DNA from 3 places in the Streptomyces sp. NPDC006435 genome. Region 1 is predicted to be linked to each of the others. Evidence: riboswitches for the same ligand, from Rfam matches in the RefSeq annotation. Region 1 holds a riboswitch; each other region holds the start of a gene.
What was found. Region 1 has a riboswitch for cobalamin ahead of ABZZ04_RS11020 (ABC transporter substrate-binding protein). Riboswitches for the same ligand answer to the same signal wherever they lie in the genome.

Region 1 (7,262 bases):
ATGTGCGGGCGCAGCAGTTGCCACAGGCCGGCTCCGACGACCGTGTCGGGCTTGGGCGCCGACACACCGGCGCGCACCAGGCGGGGAGTGGAGCCGTCCGCGGGCTCGAACACCGCGTGGACCTGGGCCTGTACGGCGGTCGCGTGTTCGTGCACGTCGATGCCGAGGGGCAGGAGACGGCCGGTGACCGTGCCGGTCGTGGGGACGTGGGCGGCGCCGGGCAGTGTCAGCAGCATCGCGCGTGACCAGAGGTCGGCCCAGCGGCGTGCCGGTACGTGTTCCATCGAGGCGCCGGGGCAGGACGCGGCGAGTTCGGCGGCGAAGCCGTCGAGGAGCGTCGCCAGGCGGCGCAGCGCCGGGTCCGGGAGCATCGCGGAGACGACCTGTGCCGCTCCGGAGACCACCTCGTGGTCGATGCCCTGCCAGCCGGAGCGGGCCAGGTCGGACAGCCAGGAGCGGGCGGCGGCGAGGAGGTTCGCCGCTTGCTGTTCGCCGGGCACGGCGGTGGCCGGCTCGCCGTCGGGGCGGCCGACCGCTTCCCGTATGCGGGCCGTCAGCGCGTCGTGGACGGAGCCGAGCAGTGCGGTGCGGGCGGCGGCGAGGGCGACGAAGTGGTCCTCGTCCGCGGCTCCGCCCGCCGCCTTCTCCGCGGCCTCGGCGACCCGGTCCGCCAGCGGTGTGCCCGCGAGGGCTTCGGCGAACTCCATCAGGTCCGCGGCCCGGTCGGGCCTGGGGCGGAGCAGTCCGGCGACCAGTACCCGGTCGAAGGCGTCGACGGCCGACAGTGCCTCGTCGAGTCCGGCGACGGGTTCGTGGAGCAGATCGGTGCGCATCACGCCACCGCCCTGGTCGGCGGGAACCACTGCATCTCCGGCAACGGCGCGGTGGTCGGGGCGAGTTCCAGATAGGCGAGGTGGCGCAGGAACCGGCTGAAGACGGGCGCGGCGGCCGCGGTGTCCCCCTGCGGCGGGCGGGTGCCGGTCATCTGGGCGGTGATGACCGGTGCGCTCGACGCGCCCTCCGCGATGTCGACCTTCAGATAGCGGGCGACGCGCTCGGCCCCGTACTGCAGCACCGCCTCGCCGATCAGGGCCTGGATGTGTTTGCAGAACGATCCCCGCGCGCCGCCGCAGGGCCGGTTGTTGTTGGTGCTGCAGGCGAAGGCGTAGGTGCCGACCGCGACCGACGAGACGTAGACCCGTCCGATGTCCGAGCCGCTGGACACCACTCCTTGCAGGCGCCCGTCGGCCAGTTCGACGAACGGTACTTTGGCGAGCTTCCGCGGCCGTGCGGGTGCCGTCACCCGCGCCGTGCTCGACCTCTCCCAATCCGACAACGCACCACTCCTATGCAACAAAAAGGGGACGTCCTCGCCACACCGGCTGGACACGAACCGAACATACCTGCGCCCACTGACAACGCCCCGATCGTGGCGGGACTGCTCAGGATGTGAGCACGGGAGACCCCGTGGGCGACCGGGCGGTGTCGGTGGTGCGGACGGTTCTGCGGTGCGGACGGTGCGGAGTGCGTGTGTCGCGGAACGCGTGCCGTGGAGTGAGTGGCGCGGTGGAGCGAGTGGTGCGGTGGTCCCTGTGCCCGGTGCCCTGTCGTGCGGTCACGGACGTGGCCGGACCGCACGACAGGGCACCGGAGTTGTGTCAGGGGGTGGGGTCCGTTCCGTGTGCGGCCATGACCTCCTCGTACGAGGGCAGCGGGTAGTACGGGAGGATGTGGAGCAGGTCGTACTGGGGGCACGGCGCCTTGATGCACTGCTTGGGCGACGGCACACAGATCTGGCCGGCGGGCGCCACGACGGCGGCGCACGGGCTCACCTGCGGCACGAGGGGACCCTCGTCCGCGAGTGCAGCGCCCGCCGGGGCGAGGGACAGGGCGGTGAGAGCGGCCACCGTGGCGGCACGCAGCAAGTTCTCGATCACAACCAGCAGAGATAGCCCCACTTCCGGGTGACGTCGCACCACCGTCGAGGACAATCACCCGTACGTGTCATGGAGTTCACTCCGTGAACGTTCGTTCCTTGCCGCGCTCCGGCGCGGGGCGACCGTGCAGGAGCGCGGAGCGGCAGCGGCTGAGGCCGGAAGCGATGAACACCGGCCGTCGGTACCAGGGCCATGACCTGCCGGAATACGTGGTCTGACAGAATGGCCCGGAGAACATGGGCGACGCGCGTCAGGAAACCGGTGTGAATCCGGTACGGTCCCGCCACTGTGACCGGGCTGCAACGGCCCGGAAGCCAGATACTGGCCGCGCCGCCTTCCCAGACGACCCAGGGGACGAGGACATCCCCCGGAAAGGGCCGGCCATGCCACGGATCCGCCGTGTACCGCTCGTACTCATACCGCTGCTCCTGCTGCCGCTCGCCGGCTGCGGCACCGGCGACAAGGACGGGACGGGGGCCGCACCGGCCGCCGACGGCTTCCCCTACACGGTCACCAACTGCGGTACGAGAACGACCTTCGACGCCCCGCCGGAACGGGTCGTCACCATGAACCAGCACGTCACCGAGATCATGCTGGCCCTCGGGCTCCGGGACCGGCTGGTCGGTACGGCCTACCTGGACGACAGCGTCCTGCCGGAGTACCGGTCCGCGTACGACCGGACCAAGGTGCTCGCGAAGGAGTACCCCTCCAAGGAAGTGCTGCTCGGTGCCAACCCCGACTTCGTCTATGGCGGGTACGACAGCGCCTTCGACAGGGCCAGGGGCCAGGACCGGGCGGGGCTCCACAAGAACGGCATCGACACCCGGCTGAACATCGAGAACTGCACCGAGGGCGGGGTCGGCCTCGACCAGTTGGCCACCGAGATCACCCAGGTCGCCAGGACCTTCGGCGTACCGGAGCGCGGCAGCGAGCTGATCGCCCGGGAACGGCGGAAGATCGCGGCGGTCGAGGCGGGCCTCAAGGGCTCCTCGCCCCGCTCGGTGTTCGTGTACGACTCCGGCGACAGCTCCGCGTTCACGGCGGGCGGCAAGGGCATCGGCAACGAGATCGTCGAGCTCGCCGGTGGCAGGAACGTCTTCGCGGACCTCGACGCCACCTTCGGCGACGTGTCCTGGGAGCAGGTCATCAAGCGCAGGCCCGAGGTGGTCGTGATCTACGACTACGGAGGCACCACGGTCGCGGCCAAGAAGAAGCGGCTGCTGGACGATCCGGCGCTCGCGGACGTGCCGGCGATCAGGAACAAGAAGTTCGCGGTGCTCCCGCTGTCCTCGGCCGTGCTCGGGGTCCGGGTCGCCGACGCCGTACGGGACCTGGCCGGGCAGCTGCACCCCGGCACCCCGTGAGCGCGGGGTCCGCCCGCCCCGGCCCGAAGTCCGCCCTGCGCTCGGCCCCCGTCGTGATCGGCGTCCTCACGGTGCTGCTGCTCGCGGCAGCGGTGGCCGGTCTGGCGCTCGGTCCGGTACGGATTCCGCCGGGCGAGGTGCTGAGTACGGTCCTGGGCGGTGAACGCACCGGTGCGTACCCGACGATCGTGTGGGAGGTGCGGCTGCCCAGGGTGCTGCTCGGGGCCGTCGTCGGCGCCGGGCTGGCCCTGTCGGGCGCGGTGCTCCAGGCGCTGGTGCGCAACCCGTTGGCCGACCCGTTCCTGCTGGGCGCCTCGTCCGGGGCGTCGGCGGGCGCCGCCTCGGTCGTCGTGCTGGGGGTCGGCGCCGGGGTGGCCACCGATGTGGCGCTGCCCGTCGCGGCGTTCGCCGGATCCATGGCCGCGCTGGTCGCGGTCTACGCGATGGCCCGGCGCGGTGGCACCATGACGACGGGCCGGCTGGTCCTGTCCGGGGTGGCGATCCAGTACGTGCTGTCCGCGTTCACCAGCCTGATCCTGGTGCTGTCCTCCCGGGCCGAGCACGTGCGGGCGATCCTGTTCTGGACCCTGGGCGGTCTGGGCGGTGCCCGCTGGGACCAACTGGTGCTGCCCGCCGTGGTCCTGGGCGTCGGGTCCGTGCTCCTGATCTGCCTGGCCCGCCCGCTGGACCTGCTGCTGACCGGCGAGGAAGGAGCCCGCAGCCTCGGGCTGGACCCCGGGCGCTTCCGGGGCTGGGCCTTCGTGCTGGTGTCACTGATCATCGGCGTGCTGGTCGCCTACAGCGGGGCGATCGGCTTCGTCGGTCTGATGGTCCCGCACGCCGCCCGGCTGGTCGTCGGCGCGTCCCACCGCAGGCTGCTGCCGGTGACCGCGCTCGGCGGGGCCGTCTTCCTGCTGCTGGCCGATCTGCTGGCGCGTACCGTCGCGGCCCCCGAGGAGATTCCCGCCGGGGTGGTCACCGCCCTGGTCGGCGGCCCGTTCTTCCTCTGGCTGCTGCGCCGCTCCAACCGCACCGAAGGGATCACCGGATGAGCCCGGCACCGCCCCCGAAGGCGCTCGTCGCCGACGGGATCGGCTACGAGGTGGCCGGCCGCACCCTGCTCGACGCGGTCGCGCTGGACGCCGCCCCCGGCGAGACGGTCGGCCTGGTCGGGCCGAACGGCAGCGGCAAGACCACCTTCCTGCGCTGTGTGTACGGCGCCCTGCGTCCCGCGACGGGCCGGATCCTGCTGGACGGGGTGGACGCCTCGGCCCTCGGCGTGAAGGAACGGGCCCGCCGCGTCGCCGTCGTGCCGCAGGACAGTCCCGGCACCTTCGGCCTGACCGTGCGCCAGGTCGTGGCGATGGGCCGGAGCCCGCACAAACGGTTCTGGGAGCAGGACGACGCCGACGACGCCCGCCGCATCGACCGGGCGCTGCGGCGCGTCGGCGCGGCGTCCCTGGCCGACCGGCGGTTCGAGGAACTGTCCGGCGGGGAACGGCAGCGGGCCCTGATCGCCCGTGCCCTGGTCCAGGAACCGGGGCTGCTGGCGCTCGACGAGCCCACGAACCATCTGGACATCCGCTACCAGTTGGAGATCCTCGGCCTGGTGCGGACGCTGGGCACCACCAACCTGCTGGTGCTGCACGACCTCAACCTGGCCGCCTCGTACTGCGACCGGCTGTTCGTCCTCGGCGCCGGCCGGCTGGTGGCGTCCGGCACCCCGCACGAGGTGCTGACGGAGGAGCTGCTGGCCGAGGTCTACGGGATACGGACCCGGATCGGCGTCCATCCGGTCACCGGCGCCCCCAACGTCGTCTACCTCCCGCCGTCATGAGCGACGGCGGCTCTCCCGTCTGGACACCCCTGCCGCACGGCCCGCGCTGGCAGGTCGCCGAAGGCGAACCGCCCGCGAGCGAGGCGGGGCAGTGGCTGGCAGCCGACCGACTGGCCGATCCGGCGGGCGCGGAGCTGTCCGTTCTGCTGGAGCGCGAGCGCACCAGCAGCGGCCACCGCACCGGTCATGCGACCGCGCTGACCCTGATGGCGGTGTACGCGGGCCGGGTCACTGCCGCCGCCGTGCTCCACTGGGCGTTGTACGACGAGGTCCCGGACATGCGGTCCGGCAATGTCCTGGTGCGCCCCGCCGCGCACGGGATCGGCGGGGTCCGGGTGCGCGGGGCCCGGCTGCTGGTGCCCCGGGCCGGAGAGGACTCCGTGCGGCTGCTGCACCGCACCGTGCTCGACGGACATCTGCTGCCCGTCGCCGATGCGCTGCGCCGTCGTACCCGCGCCGGGGCAAGGCAGTTGCGCGGAGGAATCGCCCATGGCTGCGCCACCGCGCTGTGCGCGTACGGCGCCGAGGTGGATCTGCTGGCCGCCCGCTGGCGGCAGTTCGTGGACACCGCGCCCGGCGGACTCGCGGAACTGGGCGAGGTGGTGCGGGTCCGACGGGCGCCGGACGACCGGGAACGGCTGGTCTATCTGCGCAACACCTGCTGTCTGTATTACACGAGCGCGGAGGCGGTGCGCTGTGCGAGCTGTTGTCTGACGAGCCGCGAGGAGCGACTGCGCGCGTACGCGAGGCCGAAGTAGCGCCGGCGGCTCCGGGACCCGGGCGCCGATGCCGGCGAGAACGGCGCGCGATCCCGGTGGACACCGCCTCGCGCGCTCCGGCAGGGCCCGGGCGCGACGGCCATGGCCCGGTCGGTCGTGCCGAGGGGTGTGAACGGCCCCTGCCGCACGGTTCCGGAAACCGTGCGGCAGGGGTCCGCGGTCCTTCCCGGGGTCAACCGGCCTCGACGGCCTCGGCTCCGGTGTCGGCAACGGGTTCGCCGGAGGGCTTGGGGCGGCTGATCGTGCAGACCAGGGCGTCGTCCCGGACGTCGGCGACGACGGTGTCGCCCGGCTCCGCCTCGCCGCTCAGCAGCAGGGACGCGATGCGGTTGTCGAGCTCGGTCTGGATGGTGCGGCGCAGCGGGCGGGCCCCGAACTCCGGCTGGTGGCCGTGCGCGACCAGGAGGGTCTTCGCCGCCTCGGTGACGTCCAGCTCCAGCCCCTGGGCGCGGACGCGACGCCTGCTGCCGTCCAGCATGAGGTCGACGATCCGGCCGAGGTCGTCCTTGCCCAGGCCGTGGAAGATGATCGTCTCGTCGACGCGGTTGAGGAACTCCGGCGGGAAGTGGCCCCGCAGGTCGCCCATGAGGTCGTCCCGGATCTCGGAGACGTCCCCCTTGTGGGCGAGGATGCGCTGGGCCCCGATGTTGGAGGTCATGATGACGACGGTGTTGCGGAAGTCCACCGTCCGCCCCTGCGCGTCGGTGAGGCGTCCGTCGTCGAGGACCTGGAGCAGCGCGTTGAAGATGTCGGGGTGGGCCTTTTCCACCTCGTCGAAGAGGAGCACGCTGTACGGCTGACGGCGCACCTTCTCCGTGAGCTGGCCGGCCTCCTCGTGGCCGACGTATCCGGGAGGCGCGCCGACGAGCCGCGAGATGGTGTGCTTCTCCTGGAACTCGCTCATGTCGAAGCGGACCATGCGGTTCTCGTCGCCGAACAGCAGGTCCGCCAGCGCCTTGGCGAGTTCGGTCTTGCCCACGCCGGTGGGGCCGAGGAAGAGGAAGGAGCCGACCGGGCGTTTCGGGTCGCCCATGCCCGCGCGGTTGCGGCGCACCGCCTCCGCGATCGCGGTGACCGCCTCGTCCTGGCCGACCACGCGGGAGTGCAGCGCGTCCTCCAGCTTGAGCAGCTTCTCCTTCTCGCTGGTGGTGAGCTGTGCGACCGGGATGCCGGTGCGACGGGACACGACATCGGCGATGTCGGCGGTGATGACGTCCATGACGCCCTCGCGCCGTTCCTCGATGCCGGCGAGTTCGGCCTCGGTCTCGGCGATCTCGTCCTTCAGCCCGGACGCCTTCTCGAAGTCCTCGGCCGCCACCGCCTCGTCCTTCTCCCGCCTCAGCTC
Region 2 (7,262 bases), on a different contig from region 1:
GGCGGGCCAGTTCGGACCGGGGCGGGGTGCCCTCCGGTGGTCGGGGGGCCGGCCTGGTGCGCCGGGTGGTCACGGCCTTGCGAGCGGTGGCAAGGGGTCGCGGGCGGACAAGTCGCAGCCTGGAGTCGCGCGGGGTACGGGACGTCACGGGGAGCAGTCTTGCTCCTGACCGCCCGAAAGCCCAAACGGAGTCCGGATTCCCGGTGAAGGAGGTGACGGGCCGGATCGGGAACCAAACGCCCGATCCCTCCCATCGGGTCACATCAGGGGCGTCAGGAAACGGCGCAGCGTCTCCTCGTAGCGGCCCGGGTCGGCGTTCCACATCGCCGCGTGCGGAGCCTGCTCCACGGTGTGCAGGGCGATCAGGTCCGGGCGGCGGGCGGCGAGGTCGCGGGACGGCTGCCAGGGGGCCAGCCGGTCGTCCGGGCCGTGGAAGATCACGGCCGGGGCGCGCAGGGCGGCGGCGAGGGAGCCGTCGAGGAGCCGGGCGCCGTGCAGTCCGGTCTGTCCCTGGGCCGCGCGGACGGCGAGCGGCAGCAGTGCGGCGGGGACCCCGCGGGCGACGGCGAGGGCGCGCAGCGTGGTGGCCCAGTCCAGGACCGGGGAGTCGAGGACGAGGCCGCAGATCCGGTCGCGGAGCGCGGAGTTGACGGCCGCGTGCAGTGCCATGGAGGCACCGGTGGACCAGCCGTGCAGGACGACCTTCTCGGCTCCGTACCGCACGGCGAAGCGGATCGCGGCGTCCAGGTCGCGCCACTCGGATTCGCCGAGATGGGCGAGGCCGTCGGGGGACCGCGGGGCTCCGGCGTCGCCGCGGTAGGCCAGGTCGAGGACGGGCAGGCGCAGGCCGTGCAGGAACCTCATGAGGTTCATGGGGTGTTCCCTGGTGGTGCCGAGGCCGTGCACGGTGATGACCCAGGTGTCGCGGGGGCCGGGCAGGAACCAGGCGGGCAGGGCGCCGAGTTCGCCGGGGATCTCGACCTCCTCGTGGCCGAGGCCGAGGGCGGACCGGGGGTCGCCGCTGTGCAGCTGCGGGGTGATCCGGACCTTGGCACCGGGTTCCAGGCTGCCGTGGCTGACGCGTTCCAGTCTGCGGACGACGGTGTCGGGGGCGTGGTGGGCGTTCTCCACCACCGGGCCGACGACGGCGTGGACGTCCTTGCCCGTCAGGCCGTACGTGCCGGGGCGCAGCGCGGCGAAGGAGCGGGTCAGGGTGATCTGTCCGGCCGCCGTGGCGTGCACGGTGAGTCTGCGGTCGGCGGGCAGCGGCCGTCCGGGCGGCGCCTTGAGGGCGGCGTCGCTGGCGTACCGGCCGGCCGCGACCGCTGCCGCACCGATGCCGAGGATGGTGGTGACGGCTGCTGCCGTAACTGTTGCCGGGCGCACCGCTTCAGTGTCGTGGGGGGCGCGGCGCCGTGCCAGCGGACGGGGCCGTCCGGGCGTTCGTGCGCGGGCGGGCCGGGCGCGGACGGGCAGGACGTCCGGGCGGGCCGGGCGTCCGGCCGGGCTCGGCGGGTCAGCCCGGCTGTCCGTATCCCTTGAGCGCCTCCTGGACGTCGCTCAGCTGGGCCGGGGAGAGCAGGCTCGGGGTGCGGCCGGGCACGGAGCTCGCGGCGAGCCAGAGCCGGCAGAGCCACTCCAGCTGGGCGGTGCGGTCGTATGCCTCGTCCAGGGTGGCCCCGTGGGTGACCGTGCCGTGGTTCTGGAGCAGGCAGCCCGTGCGGTCCCGCAGCGCGGCGAGCATGTTCGCGGCCAGTTCGTCGGTGCCGTAGCGCGCGTAGGCCGCGACCCGGACGGTCCCGCCGAGCATGGCGGCGGCGTAGTGGACCGGCGGGACCTCGGGGACCAGGGTGGAGACGGCCGTGGCGTGCACCGCGTGGGTGTGCACGACGGCGGACGCGTCGGTGTTCCGGTAGACCGCGAGGTGGAGCGGGAGTTCGCTGGTCGGGGCCAGTTCGCCCAGGACGCGGTTGCCCGCCAGGTCGACGCCGACGGCGTCCCGCGGGCCGAGCCGGTCGTACGGCACTCCGCTCGGTGTGACCAGGACCGTGTCGCCGACCCGCGCCGACACGTTTCCCGAGGTCCCGACGACGAGGCCCTCGGCCGCCGTCCTGCGGGCGGTGGCGACGACACCGTCCCAGGCCCGCCCGATCGCGTCCCGCTGCTGATCGCTCATGCGCCGATCCTGTCAGGCCGGAGGACGGACGGACACGCGTTCGGCCGGGACGGAGGCGGCGGGGCCCGGTCGATGGCCGGTTCCTTTCCCCGCGGGCGGGCAGCCGGCAGGCCCGGGGGCGGTCCCGGCGGAGCGACGGGTTCCGGGTGGAGGCGGGGGCGGGCCCGGCCGGAGGCGGCACGCGCCGTCGAACGGGCGGCGGGGCCCCTGCCGCCGGCCGCGGACGGAGACAAGCGGAATGACACCAATCGCTTGGCAACACCGCAGCGCCCTGCTCAGTTCATCTTCCGTTCACTAAGGTTGCCTACGGTCTACGCACCAATGACGTCGAACGATTGCCTGGGTAAATGGAACACATCACGCTGCTCCTCGCGATTGTGATCGTGACAGCTCTAGTGTTCGATTTCACGAACGGTTTCCATGACACCGCGAACGCGATGGCGACGACCATCTCGACCGGTGCACTCAGACCGAAGACAGCGGTGGCCATGTCCGCCGTTCTCAATCTCGTCGGCGCGTTCCTGTCGGTGGAGGTCGCCAAGACGATCTCCGGCGGGATCATCAACGAGGACGGGCTGCGAACAGAAGTGATCTTCGCGGCACTCGTCGGCGCCATCCTGTGGAATCTGCTGACCTGGCTGGTCGGACTGCCGTCCAGCTCCTCGCACGCCCTGTTCGGCGGCCTGATCGGCGCGGCCGTCATGTCGGCCGGCTGGTCCTCCGTCAACGGCGGCACCGTCGTCACCAAGGTGCTGCTCCCCGCGGTGGCCGCCCCGATCGTCGCCGGACTGGCCGCGCTGCTGGCCACCAGGCTGACGTACCGGATCGGCGGGAAGATCCGCAACGACGCCCAGGAGAAGGCCACCGCCAAGGGTTACCGCGCCGGTCAGATCGCCTCGGCCGGACTGGTCTCCCTCGCCCACGGCACCAACGACGCGCAGAAGACCATGGGCATCATCACCCTGGCCCTGGTCACCGGCGGCGTCCTGAGCCCCGGTTCCAACCCGCCGGTCTGGGTGATCGTGTCCGCCGGCCTGGCCATCGCCCTCGGCACCTACCTGGGCGGCTGGCGCATCATCCGCACCATGGGCAGCGGCCTCACCGACCTCAGGCCGCCGCAGGGCTTCGCCGCCCAGACCAGCGCGGCCACGGTCATCCTGGCCTCCTCGCACCTCGGCTTCTCCCTCTCCACCACCCAGTCCTGCTCCGGTGCCGTGATGGGCGCGGGCCTCGGCCGGCAGGGCGGTGTGGTCCGCTGGTCCACCGCCACCCGGATGTTCGTCGCCTGGGGCCTGACCCTCCCGGCCGCCGGTCTGGTCGGTGCGGGCGCCGAGCTGCTCACCAAGCAGGGCACCTGGGGTGTCGTCGTCGTCGCGGCGCTGCTGGTCGCGGGTTCCGGCTCGATCTGGCTGATCTCGCGCCGCAAGCCGGTCGGCCACGGGGACGTCGCCCCGTCGGACGGCGACGTCGAGCCCGCGGGCGTCGTCACCACGGCCATCGCCGCCGTCAGCCCGCCGCCCACCGCGGCCCAGGCGCCGGTCCAGAACCTCACGGCCACCATCGCGGCCCCGGCCGCAACCACCACCACCCAGGACCCGGCACGACCCGCCACCGTCTGAGCGGGCCCTCCAGGCCGGCCGTCTAAGGAATCAGCATGAAAATCGACTGGGCAGCCCTCGGTTCCGTGTTCGGCGTCTCCCTCGTGGTCACCGTCGCCCTGGTGGGCCTCTTCACCCTCGGCATCGTCGGCCTCTCCAAGCAGGCCGAACCGGCGGCGCAGGGCGGCTCCGGCGGCTCGGTGCTGCTGGCCCGCGCCGGTGCGTACGCCTGCTTCGGGCTGTGCGCGGCGGCGGTCGCGTACGGGATCTTCCTGATCGTCGCCTGAGCACACGCGTCACGCCCGGGCACACGCGTCACGCCCGAGCACACGTGTCGCGTCCGACGCGCGCGCGTCACGGAGGGCCGGACACCCGCGAGGTGTCCGGCCCTCCGTCGTGCGCCCGGGGCGATGTGGGTCTCAGCACACTGCACCGCCGCAGGTCAACGGCAGGTTGACGGGCGTTCGCGGGGCGTGGTGGACTGCCGGAGCCAATCACGGCGACAGCAGAGGAAGCCGGTGCGAATCCGGCGCGGTCCCGCCACTGTCACCGGGGAGCGGTCCCCCAACACCGGAAGTCACGGCACGCGCGAGCGGGCTGGAAGGCCGGGGGAACCGCGGATCCGGGAGCCAGGAGACTCTCGTCGCCGGTCACGTCGAACCAGGGCGCGGACCCTGAGTGAGGACATATCGCCATGCCTGGCTGCCGTGCGTCCGTCGTCGGGGCGCTCTCGCCGAGAGCCGCCCGTACCGGGATCCTCCGAGGCACGACGGCCGGTTGAGCGTGCGAGCCGACCGCGTCTTCGCGTACGGCGCCGCCGCCGGTCTGCTCGGCGACCTGCTGCTCGGTGACCCCCGCAGGGGGCATCCGGTGGCCGGGTTCGGGCGGGCCGCGGCAGGTGTCGAGCGCCGTCTGTGGCACGACCACCGCGGGTGGGGCGCGCTGCACGCCCTGGTCTGCGCCGGGGGCGTCGCGGGCGGTGCCGCGCTGGTCGCCCGCGCCCTGCGCGACCGTCCCGCCGCCTCCGTCGCGCTGACCGCCGCCACCACCTGGTCCGTCGTCGGCGGCACGTCCCTGGGCCGCGAGGCGCGGGCCATCGGCGATGCCCTGGCGGCCGGCGACATCGAACTGGCCCGCGAACGGCTGCCGCATCTGTGCGGGCGCGACCCGCAGTCCCTCGACGGGCCGCAGATCGCCCGCGCCGTGGTGGAGTCCGTGGCCGAGAACACCTCGGACGCCGTGGTCGGCGCCCTGGTGTGGGGCGCGCTGGGCGGGGTGCCCGGACTGGCCGGTTTCCGGGCTGTCAACACCCTGGACGCCATGGTCGGCCACAAGTCGCCCCGGTACCGGCGCTACGGCTGGGCCTCGGCCCGGCTCGACGACCTCGCGGGCTGGCCCGGCGCCCGGCTCACCGCCCTGCTCGCCGTGGCCGCGGGAGGCCGGCCGGGCGCGGCGGTACGGGCCTGGCGGGCCGACGCCGGCCGGCATCCGAGCCCCAACGCGGGCCCGGTGGAGGCCGCGTTCGCGGGCGCGCTCGGCGTACGGCTCGGCGGGACCCTCGCGTACGGCGGCCGGGTCGAGCACCGCCCCGTGCTCAACGGCGAGGCCGGCCGGGCGGTGGAGGCCGCGGACATCGAGCGCGCGGTACGGCTGTCGCGCCGGGTGGGCGTGCTGGCCCTGGGCGTGTGCGCGGCGGGCCGGTTCGGCGTGTCGCTCGCCGCCCGGCGGATCGCGGGGCGCCGGACGGCCGTGACCGGCCTGGCAGGCCCCCGTACCCCCGGATCCCGCACCCCAGGACGGAGAAACCCATGAGCGGCGGACTGCTGATCGCCGGAACCACCTCCGACGCCGGCAAGAGCGTCGTCACCGCGGGCATCTGCCGCTGGCTGGTGCGCCGGGGCGTGAAGGTGGCGCCCTTCAAGGCGCAGAACATGTCGCTGAACTCGTTCGTCACCCGTGAGGGGGCCGAGATCGGGCGGGCCCAGGCCATGCAGGCCCAGGCCGCCCGGGTGGAGCCGACCGCGCTGATGAACCCGGTCCTGCTCAAGCCGGGCGGCGACCGCTCCAGCCAGGTCGTCCTGATGGGCAGGCCGGTCGGCGAGATGAGCGCGCGCGGCTACCACGGCGGCCGGCAGGAGGCGCTGTTCTCCACGGTGGTGGACTGCCTGGAGCAGCTGCGGGGCACGTATGACGCGGTGATCTGCGAAGGGGCGGGCAGTCCGGCCGAGATCAACCTGCGGCGCACGGACATCGTGAACATGGGCGTCGCGCGGGCGGCGGGCTTTCCCGTGGTGGTGGTCGGCGACATCGACCGCGGCGGGGTCTTCGCCTCGTTCTTCGGCACGACGGCGCTGCTGGCCCCCGAGGACCAGTCGCTGATCGCGGGCTACCTGGTGAACAAGTTCCGCGGCGACGTGTCGCTGCTGGAGCCCGGCCTGGAGATGCTGCGCGGGCTGACCGGGCGGGGGACGTACGGGGTGCTGCCCTTCGCCCACGGCCTCGGCATCGACGAGGAGGACGGGCTTCGGGTCTCACTGCGCGGCGCGGTGCGCGAGTCGGTCGTCGCCCCTCCGCACGGCGATGACGTGCTGCGGGTCGCGGTGTGCGCGGTGCCCCTGATGTCGAACTTCACCGACGTGGACGCGCTGGCCGCCGAACCCGGCGTCGTCGTCCGGTTCGTGGACCGGGCCGAGGAGCTGTCCGACGCCGACCTCGTCGTGGTGCCGGGGACCCGCGGCACCGTGAAGGCGCTGGCCTGGCTGCGCGAGCGCGGCCTCGCCGACGCGCTGGTGCGGCGCGCGGCCGAGGGCCTGCCGGTCCTCGGGATCTGCGGCGGCTTCCAGGTGCTCGGCGAGCACATCGAGGACGAGGTCGAGTCGCGCGCGGGCCGGGTCGAGGGCCTGGGCCTGCTGCCCGTGCGCATCCGCTTCGACCGCGAGAAGACCCTCGCCCGCCCCGTCGGCGAGGCGCTCGGCGCGCCCGTCGAGGGGTACGAGATCCACCACGGCGTCGCGGACGTGTGCGGCGGGGAACCGTTCCTGGACGGGTGCCGGGTCGGCGCCGTGTGGGGCACCCACTGGCACGGCTCGCTGGAGAGCGACGCGTTCCGCCGCCGCTTCCTCGCCGAGGTGGCACGGGCCGCGGGCCGACGTTTCGTCCCCGCCCCCGACACCGTCTTCGGCGCGCTGCGGGAGGAACAGCTCGACCGCCTCGGCGACCTGATCGAGGAGCACGCCGACACCGACGCGCTGCTGCGGCTCATCGAGTCGGGCGCGCCGTCGGACCTGCCGTTCCTTCCGCCCGGCGCGCCCCCGGCAACCGGGGCGCGCGCATGAACACCCCTTCGGGCACCGCGCCGGGAGCGTCCCGGGCGGTGCCGTCGGTCCGGGCCGCCGCCCCGGCCCCGGCTCCCCGGACACCGGCGGGACCGCCACCCCCTCGTTCCTCCAAGGAGGCACCGTGAGTACGCCGTACCCCTTCACCGCCGT
Region 3 (7,262 bases), on a different contig from region 1:
GAGGTCACCGAACTGACCCGCCTCCTGTCGGCGCACGAACGCGAGATCCTGGAGACCCATCTGATCACCGAGGTCGCCGGGACGCTCCAGGAACTGATCGGGGCCGCCGAACGCCGGGTGCGCGCCATGAACCGGGAGCTGGAGGAACGCCCGACCTCGACCGGCATGAAGCTGCGCCTGGTGTGGCGGGCCTCCCGCCGGGCCCCGCAGGGCCTGGCCCAGGCCCGGGAACGGCTGCGCCAGTCGGCCGACGCCTGGTCGCCGCAGGACCGGGCGGCGGTCGGGGTGTTCCTCCAGGAGCAGATCGCCCGCCGCCAGGCCGACGACAGCGCGGGCAGTTGGCAGGAGGACCTCACCGCCGCCCTCGACTACCGGGCGTGGCACGAGTTCGGCGTCGAACGGCACCAGCACGGCAAGTGGGTGCCCGCCACCGGGCCCGCCTCCGGCGGCGAACGCGTCCTGGCGGCGTCCGTACCGCTCTTCGCCGCCGCGTCCTCCCACTACGCGAGCGCGGGCGGCGCGCACGCCCCACGACTGGTCACCCTGGACGAGGCGTTCGCGGGAGTGGACGACGACTCCCGCGCTAAGTGCCTCGGCCTGCTGCGCGCCTTCGACCTCGACGTCGTCATGACCAGCGAACGGGAATGGGCCTGCTACCCGCAGGTGCCCGGCATCGCCATCGCGCAGCTCTCCCGCGTCGACGACATCGACGCCGTCCTGGTGACCCGTTGGGAATGGGACGGCTTCGACCGGCGGCGCGGCACCGAGCCGGGAACCGCACCGCGTACGACGACGGTGCCCCTCCAGCCCGACGGCCGCGAACGGAGCGACCGGGGCGCCGGGGGAACGGCCACCGGGACGGCGTGGACCGGTGACACGCAGGAACCGGGAGGAACCGGCGCCGCGCCGGGCACGGGGGACGCTGCTGTGCAGGAGCCGGGAGGAACCGGCGTGCCGGGCACGGGGAACACCGCCGCGCAGGACCGGGGAGAACAGGAGTCCCTGTGGGGGTGAGCCCTTCCGGCCGTCCCGGCACCGGCCGCCCCGACGCAGCCCGCTCCGACACCGGCCGCCCCGGCGCCGACGGCCTCGACGGCCTCGACACCGACCGCCTCGGACGGCTGCTCGGCGACCCCGGCCTCGCCTGGCTCCTGGAACGCGCCCGCCGACGGATGGCCGCCGGTCGGCCCCTCACCGGCACGGTCACCCTGGCCCGCCCCGACGAGCTCCAACGGGAGGCCGCCGAAAGGCTGCTGGGGCGCGCCCCCGGCGCGGGCCGCTCCCTGACGGTACGCCTCGACGCGGTGGACGAGGTGCTGCGCCGGTCCGGGGCCGGTCCCGACGGGCTGGAGGCCGCGGTGGTGGCCCTGACCGGGCCCGTCGCCCTGCACGCGGAGGTGCGGGACCGGGAGGAACGGGCCTGGGAGGACGCGTACGCGCCGTTCGCCGCCCTGGACCCCGGGCTGGCCGACTGGGCGGAACGGGTCCGCGGGGACGGCCTCGTACGGCGGCTCGCACGCACCCCGGAAGCCGCCGGTCCACTGGTGGACGCCGCCGCACGGGCGCTGCGCGCACTGCCCGCGGTTCCTCCGGTGTCACGTGCGACGTTCGCGGCACGCCATCTCTCCGGCGCCCACGCCCTGGACGAGGGAACCCCGCTCGCCGCCCTGGTCCTGTCGGGGCTCCGGGCCCTCACGGGCTTCCCGGACGGCTCCGGCGCCGAGTGGCGGCGGGAGGCATGGGCGTCGGCGGGGCTGCTCAGGGACGACGTGTCGTCGACCGTCCTGACCCTCAACCTGCGGGGGACACCGGCCCTCGACTGGGCGGCCGACGAGGGGGAGCCCGCCGTCCTGACGCTGCGTTCGCTCACCCGGCACCCCCCGAGCGGCGCCCTCCCGGGAACGGGGGCCGTGTACGTGTGCGAGAACCCGGCCGTCCTGTCCGCCGCAGCCGACACCTTCGGCCCGCAGTGCCCGCCCATGGTGTGCCTCCAGGGGCAGCCCTCGGCGGCGGCGCTCGCCCTGCTGCGCGGCCTGTCCGCGCGAGGAGCCGGGTTCCTCCACCACGGCGACTTCGACTGGGGCGGGATGCGCATCGCCGCGGCGCTGGGGCGCGGTGTCGCGTGGCGGCCCTGGCGCTTCGGGGCGGCCGACTACCTGGCCGCTCTGGCCGGGGTGACGGAGCCGCAGCGGCTGACCGGCGCGCCCGCCGAGACCCCGTGGGACCCGGCCCTGGCCGCCGCCCTCGCCGAGCACGGGATCCGGGTCGAGGAGGAGGCGGTGCTCGACGATCTGCTCGCGGACCTGGGGGAGCGGGCCCGGCGCGGCGGATGAGCCCGGGGTTCGTACCACGGCGGCTCAGTGGTCGGCCGTGGCCTCCGGCACCAGTGCGGCCAGTTCCTCCGGGGTGCGCGGACCGGTGGCGCCTTCGGTCAACAGGCCGTGCGTGCGCAGGAGTTCGGACGCCGCTACGCCCCACGGCAGGCGCAGCCCCGCCTGCCGGAGCAGATCGGTGCGGGCGAGGGCGGCGGGCGCCGGGCCGATGTGCGCGCCGGACGGGGTGAGGACCGCGGCGTCGTCGGCCCAGCGCAGGGCGAGGTCGACGTCATGGGTGGCCATGACGACGGTGGTGCCGTTCGCCCGGAGCCGGTCGAGGGTGTCGAGCAGCCGTTCCTGGCCGTCCGGGTCGAGCCCGGCGGTCGGCTCGTCGAGGATCAGCACCCGGGGCCGCATGGCGACGGCGCCGGCGATCGCGGTCCGCTTGCGCTGCCCGTAGGACAGCAGGTGGGTGGGCCGGTCGGCCAGCGCGCCGATGTCCAGGGCGGCGAGCGCCTCGTCGACGCGCGCCCGCACCTCGGCGTCGGACAGGCCAAGGTTGAGCGGGCCGAACGACACGTCCTGGAGGACGGACGCGGCGAAGAGCTGGTCGTCGGGGTCCTGCACCACCAGCTGCACGGTCGTGCGCAGCCGGGTCAGTCCCTTGCGGTCGTACGTGACGGGGTTCCCCTCGACGGTCAGTTGCCCCGTACGGGGCCGCAGCCCGCCGCTGAGCAGCCGCATCAGCGTGGTTTTGCCGCTGCCGTTGCGGCCCAGCAGCGCGAGCGCGCGCCCCTCGCGCACCTCGAAGTCGAGCCCGTCGAGCACGGTCGGCCCGTCCTCGTACGAGAAGGACGCGCCCCGCAGGGCGACCAGGGCGGCGGGCTCGCTCATGACAGCGGCCTTTCCAGTACGAGGGTGAGGACGGTCAGTGCCGCGAGCAGCGCGAGGCTCGCCGCGGTGAAGGGGGCGGAGACCCGGGCCTCGGGCACCAGGACGCGCAGGGTGCCGTCGTAGCCCCGGCCGGCGAGCCCGGCCTGGAGCCGCGCCGCCCGGTCGAAGGCCCGGACGAACGCGGTGGCGCCGAGCCCGCCCAGGGAACGCCAGGCGGCGGCCCGAGTGGTGTGCCCGAGCCGGGCCGCCTGCGCCTGACGGATCAGGCGCACGGAGTCGAGCAGCAGGAAACTCATGCGGTACGTCACCAGGGCGACGTCCACGACCGGCGCGGGCACCCCGGCCCGCACCAGGCGCGGCAGCAGGTCGGACATCGGTGTGGTGAAGGCGAACAGCAGCACCCCGAGGGAGGCGGCCGAGGTGCGCAGCAGGAGTTCCCCCGCCCGGACCGGCCCGCCGTCGGCGAGGGACACGAACCCGCCGGGGCCGCCGATCTGCACCAGCAGGGTGGCCGCCCCGGTCACGCAGAAACCCAACGGCACCCGGTACGCCCGCCACAGCCGCCGGCCCGGCACGCCCGCCGGACCGGCCAGCAGCACGAGCGCCGTCACCAGGACGAGCGCCGCGCCGGGCCAGGGCGGCAGCGAGATCGCGAGCACGGTGAGCCCGAGTCCGAGCACGGCCTTGTCCACGGGATGACGGCGGCGCCAGCGGTTGCTGTGCGCCGCCTCGTCGATCGGCAGCACGCGGGTTCAGGCTCCTTCGGCGGGGGAGTCCCCGGTGCCGACGGACGTGCTTTCGGCGTCCCGTCGCGCCTGCTCCTGCGTCAGGGCGAGTTCCGCGCCCTGGCGGCGGCCCCGGCGCAGCCCGAAGTAGTAGGCGAGGACGCCCGCGCCGAGCGCCGCCTGGAGGGCGAAGAGCGCCGACTCGATCTCGCCGGACGGTGGTTCGTACAGGGGCGAGAACCAGGGTTCGTAGTCCGGTTCGATCTCGGTGATCGCCGTCTCCGCCTCGGCGTCGGCGCCCGTGAACGGCTCCTTCTTGTGGTCGCCGAGGCCGAGTGCCAGCGGCAGGACCGCGAGCGCGGCCACGACGAGCAGCAGCAGGGCGTTGATCTTCGCGTTACGGCTCATCGGGCCACCTCCTCGGGCGTGCCGGTCCGGTCCGCGCGGCGAGTCGGGAACACGCCCAGCCGGGTCAGTTCCCCCTTGCTGGACTGCGCCAGCAGCCGCATCACGACCACCGTCAGCAGACCCTCGCTCACCGCGAGCGGGATCTGGGTGACGGCGAAGATGGAACCGAACTTGCCGAGCGCGCCCAGGAATCCGCTGCTCGGGTCGGGGAAGGCCAGCGCCAGCTGCACACTGGTGACGCAGTAGGTGGAGAGGTCGGCGACGAACGCGGCGAAGAACACCGTCACCATCAGCGGCACGTCGAACCGCCGCAGCAGCCGGTACAGCCCGTATCCGGCCCAGGGGCCGACGATCGCCATCGAGAAGACGTTGGCACCGAGCGTGGTCAGACCGCCGTGGGCCAGCAGCAGCGCCTGGAAGAGCAGGGTGATGGTGCCGAGCACCGCCATGATCGGCGGCCGGAAGAGGATGGCGCCCAGTCCGGTACCCGTGGGGTGTGAGCAACTCCCGGTGACGGAAGGGAGTTTCAGGGCCGACAGGACGAAGGTGAAGGCACCGGAGGCGCCGAGGAGCAGGGTGCTCTCCGGGTGCTCCTTGACCTCACGGGTGAGTGACCGTACTCCGTGTACGACGAACGGCGCGGACGCGACGCCCCAGGCGATCGCGTGCGCCGGAGGCAGAAAGCCCTCGGCTATGTGCATGGCTCAGTAGACCCTCTCCAGCACCTCGTGGATGGTTGACGCGCCTTGGCCGGTCTCCTGGCTGACGGGTACCACCGCCCGTGCTCCGCCTTCCCGGGTCCGAGGACCCAGTGGCTGCCCGCAGGGGGCTGGAGCCGGACTTCCCGATCACAGTGGCGAGGGCCGCACCGGTATCACACCGGATTTCCCGTTCACCAAGGCGTGGTGACAGTAATGCCTGGCCCGGGGTGGTGACAAGCACGCCCGGAGGGGGCGGGGAGCACCGCGCGCACGCCTGCGCGCCCGCGCGTACCGGGTGCGACGCCCGGTGCACCACGCCGCTTTTTCTGCACGCCCGCACGCCCGCGCGCAGGGGCCGGTGCGCGGTGTCGGTCACCTGCGCGAACGGCCCGGTACGGGCGCACGGGGCCGTCCGCCCGTACCGCCCGTGCCGTCACCGCGTACCGCTCCTGCTGCCACTCCGTACCGCCCCTGCTGGCACCGCGGGCCGGGGCCGTGCGCCCTCTGTGCGAGACTCGGTGTCGCACCACGGGCGGGCGGGCCGCCGCCACCGATGAAGGGAACGTCTCCGGATGCGCATCGGGATCGTCGGCACCGACAGCAGCCACGTCGACCAGATCGTCCGCCACCTCAACGTCGACGGGGCGGGCGGCGACGCGCGCGTCGTGGCGCTCAGCGGCGGACACGGCCCGCGCAACGACGCCCTGGCGGCCACCGGCGGGATCACGACCGTCGTCGACGAGCCCACCGAACTGCTCGGACTGGTCGACGCCGTCGTCGTCGCGGACCGGTACGGAACGCGCCACCGCGACCTGGCGGTCCCCTTCCTGGCCGAGGGCCTCGCGGTGTTCGTCGACAAGCCGCTCGCCCGCACCGTCGAGGACGCCCGGGCCATGATCGACACCGCGCTCGCCCACGGCGCGCCGCTCACCTCGTCCTCGGCGCTCCGCTGGATCCCCGACACCGAGGAACTGGCGGCCCGGTCGGCGGCGAACGGCGCGCCGCACCTGGTCGTCGTGTCCGGGCCGGCCGACCCCGACAGCGAGTACGACGGGATCTTCTTCTACGGGATCCACACGGTGGACATCGCCCTCCGGCTCGCGCCCGGAGCGGTCTCCGGCATCCGCACGGACCTCACCGGTACCACCGTCACCGCGTCGTTCACCGCGGGCGGCACCCGGGTCGTCGTGAACCTCGTCCGGCCGGGCGACACGGAGCAGATCCCGTTCCACGCGATGGCCTCCACCCGCGAGGCCATGGTCCAGCGGACGCTCGTCCCCGGCGCGGACTACTGCGTGCCGGGCCTCGAAGCGTTCCTGGAGATGGCCCGTACGGGCAGGCAGCCCATCGGGCACGAGGACCTGTTGCGTCCGGTCGAGGTCCTGGAGGCCGTCGCCGCGGCCATGGGCGAGGCGTCCGCCGGTCCCCGGACGGCGTGAACCGGAGGGTGGCCCGATCCCGTCGCGACCGCGCCGACGGGGGTGCCCCGCGGACCGGACGAGGGTTGCGGCGGAGTGACGGGAGAGGGACCGACAGCTTTCTCCCGGAGGACAGTTGACCTGGTGAGGGCCCTTCGAGGGGTGTCTCCCTGCGTGAAGTCAACACACTTTCAGGCAACATGTCTAGACCAGATGGGGCTACCTTCCGTGCCCGTGCGCTCGCCCCGAGCGATGGTCGTGTGACCTGGGGCACAACGTTCTTGACAGTCGCCGTGCGGGTGTCGAAAGCTCATGCATCATTGGTCTGGACCACGATGGGTGGGCGGGGTTCATGTTCGATTCGCCATGCGCTTCTGGTGCCGAAGTGTCGCTCATTCGAAGTGAACTCGGCTTCAGGAGATGGGAATTGACGTATTGTCAGCTCACTTCCGGGGTGCGCTTCCCGGTGCGTCGGCATGCGGGTCTGGAGGGCTGATGGACCGACAGCAGCCCGACGTACGGCTGGCGCTGTGCGATCTGTGGCAGGCGTTCGGCGCCGTCGCGCTGTTGACCCGGTACGGCCCCGACGTCCCCTGGCCCCATCGGTCCTGGGCCCGCGAGGCGCACGGGGCGCTGACGCCGCGTCTGAGGTCCGTGGTCGCCCTGGCCCGGCGGCGGGGGCGCGTTCCCTCGTTCCTGGGGGCGGGCATCGCCTCGCGACGGGCGGGGATCACCGAGGAGCTGGACGACCTGGCGCGCACCCCGGCCGCCCCGGTCCGCGACGAGATCGTCCGGGAGTAC

Region 2: another riboswitch for cobalamin. It lies ahead of ABZZ04_RS25380 (cobalamin biosynthesis protein); the one in region 1 lies ahead of ABZZ04_RS11020 (ABC transporter substrate-binding protein).
Region 3: another riboswitch for cobalamin. It lies ahead of ABZZ04_RS16965 (energy-coupling factor ABC transporter permease); the one in region 1 lies ahead of ABZZ04_RS11020 (ABC transporter substrate-binding protein).

The regions. Positions count from the first base shown of each region.
Region 1 is NZ_JBEXPY010000007.1:132,692-139,953, forward strand. It holds gene ABZZ04_RS11005 (hypothetical protein) at 1-863, opposite strand, end outside; gene ABZZ04_RS11010 (hypothetical protein) at 833-1,336, opposite strand; gene ABZZ04_RS11015 (hypothetical protein) at 1,659-1,937, opposite strand; cobalamin riboswitch at 2,144-2,282, shown strand; gene ABZZ04_RS11020 (ABC transporter substrate-binding protein) at 2,321-3,301, shown strand; gene ABZZ04_RS11025 (iron ABC transporter permease) at 3,298-4,353, shown strand; gene ABZZ04_RS11030 (ABC transporter ATP-binding protein) at 4,350-5,138, shown strand; gene ABZZ04_RS11035 ((2Fe-2S)-binding protein) at 5,135-5,896, shown strand; gene ABZZ04_RS11040 (ATP-dependent Clp protease ATP-binding subunit) at 6,090-7,262, opposite strand, start outside.
Region 2 is NZ_JBEXPY010000028.1:54,284-61,545, forward strand. It holds gene ABZZ04_RS25355 (hypothetical protein) at 1-73, opposite strand, end outside; gene ABZZ04_RS25360 (hypothetical protein) at 259-1,386, opposite strand; gene ABZZ04_RS25365 (class II aldolase/adducin family protein) at 1,517-2,176, opposite strand; gene ABZZ04_RS25370 (inorganic phosphate transporter) at 2,524-3,795, shown strand; gene ABZZ04_RS25375 (hypothetical protein) at 3,831-4,061, shown strand; cobalamin riboswitch at 4,282-4,414, shown strand; gene ABZZ04_RS25380 (cobalamin biosynthesis protein) at 4,558-5,586, shown strand; gene ABZZ04_RS25385 (cobyric acid synthase) at 5,583-7,109, shown strand; gene ABZZ04_RS25390 (putative cobaltochelatase) at 7,234-7,262, shown strand, end outside.
Region 3 is NZ_JBEXPY010000015.1:6,941-14,202, reverse strand. It holds gene ABZZ04_RS16990 (TIGR02680 family protein) at 1-1,014, shown strand, start outside; gene ABZZ04_RS16985 (TIGR02679 family protein) at 1,011-2,333, shown strand; gene ABZZ04_RS16980 (ATP-binding cassette domain-containing protein) at 2,358-3,209, opposite strand; gene cbiQ (cobalt ECF transporter T component CbiQ) at 3,206-3,955, opposite strand; gene ABZZ04_RS16970 (energy-coupling factor ABC transporter substrate-binding protein) at 3,962-4,342, opposite strand; gene ABZZ04_RS16965 (energy-coupling factor ABC transporter permease) at 4,339-5,043, opposite strand; cobalamin riboswitch at 5,073-5,257, opposite strand; gene ABZZ04_RS16960 (Gfo/Idh/MocA family oxidoreductase) at 5,616-6,482, shown strand; gene ABZZ04_RS16955 (winged helix-turn-helix domain-containing protein) at 6,957-7,262, shown strand, end outside.